DNA from 3 places in the Brevibacterium pigmentatum genome. Region 1 is predicted to be linked to each of the others. Evidence: riboswitches for the same ligand, from Rfam matches in the RefSeq annotation. Region 1 holds a riboswitch; each other region holds the start of a gene.
The links. Region 1 has a riboswitch for thiamine pyrophosphate ahead of GUY30_RS03085 (TenA family protein). Riboswitches for the same ligand answer to the same signal wherever they lie in the genome.
Positions count from the first base shown of each region.

Region 1 (2,193 bases):
CGGGCTGCTTTGCGATAGCCATGTCCCGAGTCTACGCCGCCGCACTGACACGGCGAAGGGCTGGACGCCGGGGAGTAGGATTGTTGAGCAGATCCGCCGATGCGTCCGCAGTCCGCATCGGCTCCCCATAGTGAAGGTTCGCGATGAGTTCTCATGCCCTGCCCGTCACCGGTGATCCGGCGGTCTACATCATCCACGACAATCCGGAATGGATCGCCCCGTTCACCGAGGCGCTCGACCGCCTCGGTGTCGCACATGTCGAATGGCTTCTGCCCGAGACCACGATCGACCTCGCAGCCGAACCACCAGAAGGTCTGTTCTGGTCGCGGCTGTCAGCGTCGGCGCACACCCGAACCGATCCGCACGTCAAGGAGTACGGACGCGCGGTCCTCGACTGGCTCGCCGCCGCCGGCCGCCGCGTCATCAACGGTCGCGGGGTCTATGAGCTCGAAGTGAGCAAGATCCGTCAGCATCGCGAGCTGGTCGGCCGAGGCTTCGACGTGCCGCGCACCGCAGCCGCATTCGGACCACAGGCGCTCGTCGAGGCCGCTGGCGGCTTCACTCCCCCGTTCATCACGAAACACAACCAGGGCGGAAAGGGACTCGGCGTGCGTCGCTTCGACTCCCACGCCGAGCTCTCAGCCGCCGCCGATGAGTTCGCACCCGGCGGGGCGAATGCACCGATCGACGGCATCACCCTCGTCCAGGAGTATGTGCAGCCGAAGCGGCCGTTCATCACCCGCGCGGAGTTCATCGGCGGACGTTTCCACTATGCGGTGCGCGTCGACGTCTCCGGCGGATCGTTCGAGCTCTGCCCGGCCGATGCGTGCGCTGTTCCCGGTGCAGGGACTGACACCGACGTCGAGGCGGCTCCCCCGTTCGCTCGCCGTGAGGAGATCACGGCCGCAACGCCGCTGATCAGCCCTCTTGAAACGCTGCTGGCCGACCTGAACATCGAGATCGCCGGCATCGAGTTCATCGAAACCGCTGACGGCCGGCAGGTCGTCTATGATATCAACACGAACACGAATTACAACCCGTCCGTTGAGTCCGCTGAACAGTCGGCGGGTCGCCAGTCCGCCGCCGACCGCATCGCGGAGTTCGTATCCGACACCCTCGCCGAGGCGGCCCCACCGTCCGTGTCCCCCGTCGGATCCGCAGCCCGGTGATAGTATCGAAGAACTACAGGGGAGCGCCGATCGACGGGTGCTGAGAGTGCGTACGCAGACCCTTTGAACCTGATCCGGTGAGCACCGGCGGAGGGAGTGGAAGAGCGATGACCACCACAGATGTCGGCGGCTCGATAGAGGTCGCCGCCGACGGATCCGTGTCGACACTGATGAAGTCGACGAGCCGACAATGGGCACAAGCCGTCGACCACCGATTCGTCCGAGAGCTCTTCGCCGGCACCATCGATGACGCAGTCATGCGTGACTATCTGGTGCAGGACTATCAGTTCTTCGAGTCGTTTCTGTCGATGCTCGGCGCGTGCGTGGCCCACGCCGATGAACTCGAGGCGAAGCTGCGGTTCGCCCGACAGCTGGGAACGCTCGTCGCCGATGAGGACACCTATTTCGTCGACTCCTTCGCCGAATTGGGAGTCGATACAGCCGATTATCTCCACCCGGAACTGACCGCCCCGACGGTTGGGTTCCGCGATCTCATGGACTCGTCAGTCGCTTCGGCGTCGTATCCGCAGCTGCTCGTCGTCCTTGTCGTCGCAGAATGGCTCTACCTCGACTGGGCCGAATCCCGCGAGGAAATGCCGCACCGACAGATTCACCGAGGATGGATCGACCTCCACCGAGGCGAGGCCTTCCGCGGATGGGTGCAGTTCCTCGTCGACGAGCTCGAACGCGTGTTCCCGACAGACGACAGCCAGGGTTCAGAGGCCGAGACCCTGGCCCGCACCTGGCAGCAGGCCGTCGACCTCGAATGTGCCTTCTTCGACAACGTCTATGAAAACTGATCCGCCCGGAACCGCACACGGCAGCCGCGTCACCCCACTCCCCTAGACTGGCCTCATGAGCACTGAGGTTGATGCAGTCGTCGTCGGTTCCGGACCGAATGGCATGGCCGCCGCGGTCACCCTGGCCCGCGCGGGCCTCTCCGTCGAAGTGTTCGAAGCTCAGCCGACGATCGGCGGCGGTGCCCGCACCCTCGACCTCGGGCTGGCTCCCGGCGTCACCCATG
Region 1 is NZ_CP050153.1:715,525-717,717, reverse strand. Features, by position in the region: gene GUY30_RS03095 (VOC family protein) at 1-22, opposite strand, end outside; gene GUY30_RS03090 (ATP-grasp domain-containing protein) at 144-1,169, shown strand; TPP riboswitch at 1,177-1,282, shown strand; gene GUY30_RS03085 (TenA family protein) at 1,277-1,969, shown strand; gene GUY30_RS03080 (phytoene desaturase family protein) at 2,025-2,193, shown strand, end outside.

Region 2 (2,193 bases), 800 kb from region 1:
ACGATGGTCGGTGGGTGTTCGCGGTCGGTCATGACATGCTCCTCGTTGAGTGGGCAGGGTTGTAGTTCGAATAGGCAGGGCTGTGGTTCGGGTAGGCAGAGGTGGTTTCGGTGGTGAAGCGGTGTGGGGACACGGACTCGGCCGCTCCCTCAGGAATCCAGTCGGAGACGGCACCCAGAGCGAGTTCGGCCCCGAGCCTGCCGCCGAATGGGGCCAAGAGGACGCCGTGCCGGAAGTACCCGGTGCTCACGACGCAGCCGGAATCGATGCGTCCGATGAACGGCAGGTCGTCGGGAGAGCCGGGCCGGGCTCGGGTGGTGATGTCGGCGATCTCCGCATCGAGGATGCCCGGGACCAATCGCTGTCCGTCGGCGAGCAGTCGGTGGACCGCTCCGGCTGGGGTGCCGGAGAGTCCGTCCTCGCGAGAACTGGCGCCGAGGACGATCTCTCCGTCGGGGCGAGGAACCAGGTAGACGGAGCGGCCGCTGACCAGCCCGCGGATGGTGCGAGTCAGCAGGGGAGTCGCCTCGGCGGGGGCACGCAGTCGCAGCACATCACCCCAGACTTCCCGGAGAGGCAGCTGCGGTGCACCGGCGATCGCATTGCTGGTGCTGCCGGCACAGAGGATCACCTGATCGGCTTCCACCCGACGACCGTCGCTCAGCGCGACGCCCACTGTCACATCACCGTCCTTCAGCAGCTCGACTGCCCGCTGCCGAATGAGGAGGAACCCTGATTCACTCGTCACGGCAGACAGCAGAGCGGCGGAGACCCGACGCGGATCGATCGACCGATCGCCAGGAATGTGCACGGCACCGGCCACAGCAGGTGAGAGCGACGGTTCGACCCGGCGGGCAGCGCTGCCGGTGATGATTTCGGTGGCGAAACCGGACCGCGACTGAGCTTCGCGCAGCTCTCGCAGTGCCTGCAGATCGGCACTGTCTCCGGCGCACACGAGAGTTCCGGCATCCGTGAAGCCGAGGTCGACCGCGGCAGCGCTCGCCACCTCGGCAGCGAACTCCGGGTACATCTGCGCCGAGGCCTGCATCAACGGGTACAGGGGAGTCTGCCCCCACACCACCTCGGCGGCGGGAGCGATCATCCCCGCGGCGGCATGGCTCGCCCCCAACGCGGGGACAGGATCGATGATGGTGACTTCGGCACCGAGGCGGCGCAGGTACCAGGCCGTGGACAGGCCGATGATTCCGGCGCCGACGACAATGACTCTCACAGCTTCTCCCTCCGGCGGCATGATCCGCATCAGGTCTGACGGTCGGCTCTTAAGCCCTCTCAGCCTCGTTGGGAGGCTCCCGCGAACTCCTCTACTCTATGACCATGACCACACAGATGCCACCGCGCACCGCAGCGCGGCAGACGAAGAGAGCCTGGAGGCAGGCCCGTTTGGCCGAAGCGTCGCTCTACCTGTGCACCGATGCCCGGGCCGCTCAAGGCGACCTCGCCGAGTTCCTCGACGCCGCCTACCGTGGGGGAGTCGACATCATCCAGCTGAGGGACAAGAGCCTCGAGGCCCGCGCCGAGATCGCAGCATTGGAAGTCCTCAGGGATGTCGCCGCACGCCACGGCAAACTCTTCTCCGTCAACGACCGCGCCGATGTCGCACTGCTCACCGACGCCGATGTCTTCCACGTCGGTCAGGGAGATCTCACCAGCAGTCAGGCCCGGGCCGTGCTCGGCCCCGACGTCATCCTCGGACGCTCCACTCATTCCCTCGAGCAGGCGCTCGCCGCCGAGGCGGACACGGAGACCGACTACTTCTGCGTCGGGCCGGTCTGGGAGACCCCGACGAAACCCGGCCGTGCCGCAGTGGGGACGGCACTGCTGACCGCTGCCGCCGCCGAGGCGAGCAAACCGTGGTTCGCGATCGGCGGCATCGCGGCAGGGGAGAGACTGGACGCGATCCGGCAGGCGGGCGCGAACCGTGCCGTCGTCGTCCGTGCGATAACCTCGGCAGACGACCCCGCTGCGGCCGCACGGGTGCTCACGGAGGAGTTGGAATGACCCCAGCAGCTGACAGCACATCCACCGGAAGCGGTGCAGGTGCCGACCTGTCGATTCTCATCGCCGGGGCAGGCGCCACCGGCGGAGCATTCGGCACCTATCTGCAGGAAGCCGGGCGCGATGTCACGTTCCTGCTCCGGCAGGCTCGGGCGGCGACGGTCCGCGCGGACGGAC
Region 2 is NZ_CP050153.1:1,518,884-1,521,076, forward strand. Features, by position in the region: gene thiS (sulfur carrier protein ThiS) at 1-32, opposite strand, end outside; gene thiO (glycine oxidase ThiO) at 29-1,231, opposite strand; TPP riboswitch at 1,221-1,324, opposite strand; gene thiE (thiamine phosphate synthase) at 1,336-2,019, shown strand; gene GUY30_RS06855 (ketopantoate reductase family protein) at 2,016-2,193, shown strand, end outside.
Region 2: linked by a shared signal. The riboswitch ahead of thiO (glycine oxidase ThiO) and the one ahead of GUY30_RS03085 (TenA family protein) in region 1 are both predicted to bind thiamine pyrophosphate.

Region 3 (2,193 bases), 330 kb from region 1:
ACCGCCGCCGTGGTCCTGGCTGACATTGGGCCGGTTGAAGTGCTGTTCGTAGGCCTTCGATGACACATCGTGGTTGCCGATCGTCGTCGCCTGCGGGATCGTCCGGGTCGCTTCCGGTGCCAGATACTGGGCGTACTGGTGCTGGTTGCCCGCGGAGTTGACCTGGTCGCCCAGCGAGTAGAAGAAGCTCGGGTCCTCGGCGGTGGCTGCTGCCGAGCTCAGTGTCCGGTCCCAACCGGCGGCGTCGTCGCGGTCTCCGCCACCGGCGCCGACCTGCGGGTCGCCGAAGACGAGGAATTCGTCGTCACCTCCGGCGTCTCCCGTGGTGAACCGCTGCACCTCGGTGAATCCGTCCTCTTCGTTGCCGACCTGGTAGGCGTATTCGGTGTCGGGCTCGAGGTCGGTCATGTTCGCATCGTTGAAGTGACGCTTGAGGTCGGTGGCGAGTCCGGAGTCCGTGGTCTCAGCCGTTGTTGCGTCGGCGGGGAGTTTGCCGTCCTCGAGCTCGCTCACCGGCGCCCATCGAACTTCTCCCCCACCGGAGCTCTCACTCATCCACGAGAGGTTGCGCGCAGTGGGGTCGGCGCCGACCTGCAGCACCGCATCGGTGATCGCTTCGCTTCCCGCATCCGCCTCGGCGGGCGATTCCGCGCGGTTCTGCCCCGGGTCCTGGCTTGGGCTTTGGCTCGGATCCTGACTGGGGCTCTGGCTCGCGGTCGAGCCGGGTCCGCCTGAGCCGAGCGATGGTTCGGCCCGAACGGGCACCGGTGCCGCTGCCAGTGCGGCGAGAAGCGTGGCGGCGGACAGGGCACTGAGCGGTCGCTTGAGTCGATGAGTGTTCACCCGCCTATTCCTACTGATCAGTAGTGTCTAGCCGTTCGAAGCTGGTCGACGAACGAGGGAACGCGAAGTGAATCCTCGATGACCGTTCTCGGCCACTGCTTCGCTTCCAGTCTCGGTCGCTGCTTCGCTCACCTGTTGTACAGTGGTGGCTACGACAGGGGAGCGCCGTCAGGGGCGCTGAGAGTGCAGAAGAAGCTGCAGACCCTCGAACCTGATGCGGTCAGTACCGCCGAAGGAAGTCGAGACTCTTCACCCCTCCTTGAAATGAGGAGGCACAATGCCGGAAACCACCGCGCCGACCACCACCCCCGCCCCTTCACACGCCTTCACCGCGGCGCCGAAATCCAAGCAGTGGCGGGTCGTCGACTACGTCACCACCGCCGTGCTCGGCATCGCCGTGGGACTCGTCTTCTGGGTGCTCGCGCTGAGCTGGAAGGTTCTCGAACTCGCCTTCCAGGCATTCCCGCCGTCGATCGGCCTCATCGCCGGACTCTGGGTGCTGGCCGGTCCGCTGGCCGGTGCCATCATCCGCAAACCCGGTGCCGCACTCCTGTGCGAACTCATCGCCGCGATCGTCGAAGCCGTGCTCGGCTCCCACTTCGGGGCGACCGTTCTGCTCTCGGGACTGCTGCAGGGCCTCGGTGCCGAACTCGTCTTCGCCGCCTTCGGCTACAAACGCTTCACCCTGTGGGTCACCGCCGCTTCGGGTGTGCTGGCCGCGGCGTTCATGGCCGTGAGCGAGAACATCATGTACAACGCCGAATGGCAGTTCGGCTTCCAGGCGATCTATGCGGTCTGCGCGATGATCTCCGGCCTCGTCATCTCCGGCATCGGCGCGTGGTACGCCTACCGGGCGATTGCGGCCACCGGGGCTCTGAGCTCCTTCGCCTCCGGCCGTCGCTGATGGCGCTGCCGATCACGGCCGCCGGCTTCTCATGGACGCACACCGACCGTGAGGCGCCGGCAGTCGGTCCGCTCGACCTGGAGATCGCGGCCGGAGAGAAGGTGCTGCTGCTCGGCGCCTCCGGAGCCGGGAAATCGACGTTCCTCCACGCCGTCTCCGGTGTCCTGCCCGAGGAATCGGGTGAGGCCACCGGTGAACTCCTCGTCGGCGGTGAGCAACCGGATCCTCGCCGAGGCTGCACCGGGCTGGTCCTCCAAGATCCCGATTCGCAGGTGATCTTCTCCCGCATCGGTGATGATGTGGCGTTCGGGATGGAGAACCTCGGACTCCCGGCCGCGGTCATCGAGGCTCAGGTCCCCAGATCTCTGCAGGCCTTGGGACTCGATCTGCCTCCGGAACATCCGAGTGCCGCTCTGTCCGGCGGGCAGAAGCAGCGGCTGGCTCTG
Region 3 is NZ_CP050153.1:1,048,997-1,051,189, reverse strand. Features, by position in the region: gene GUY30_RS04610 (purple acid phosphatase family protein) at 1-843, opposite strand, end outside; TPP riboswitch at 990-1,098, shown strand; gene GUY30_RS04605 (ECF transporter S component) at 1,121-1,747, shown strand; gene GUY30_RS04600 (ABC transporter ATP-binding protein) at 1,747-2,193, shown strand, end outside.
Region 3: linked by a shared signal. The riboswitch ahead of GUY30_RS04605 (ECF transporter S component) and the one ahead of GUY30_RS03085 (TenA family protein) in region 1 are both predicted to bind thiamine pyrophosphate.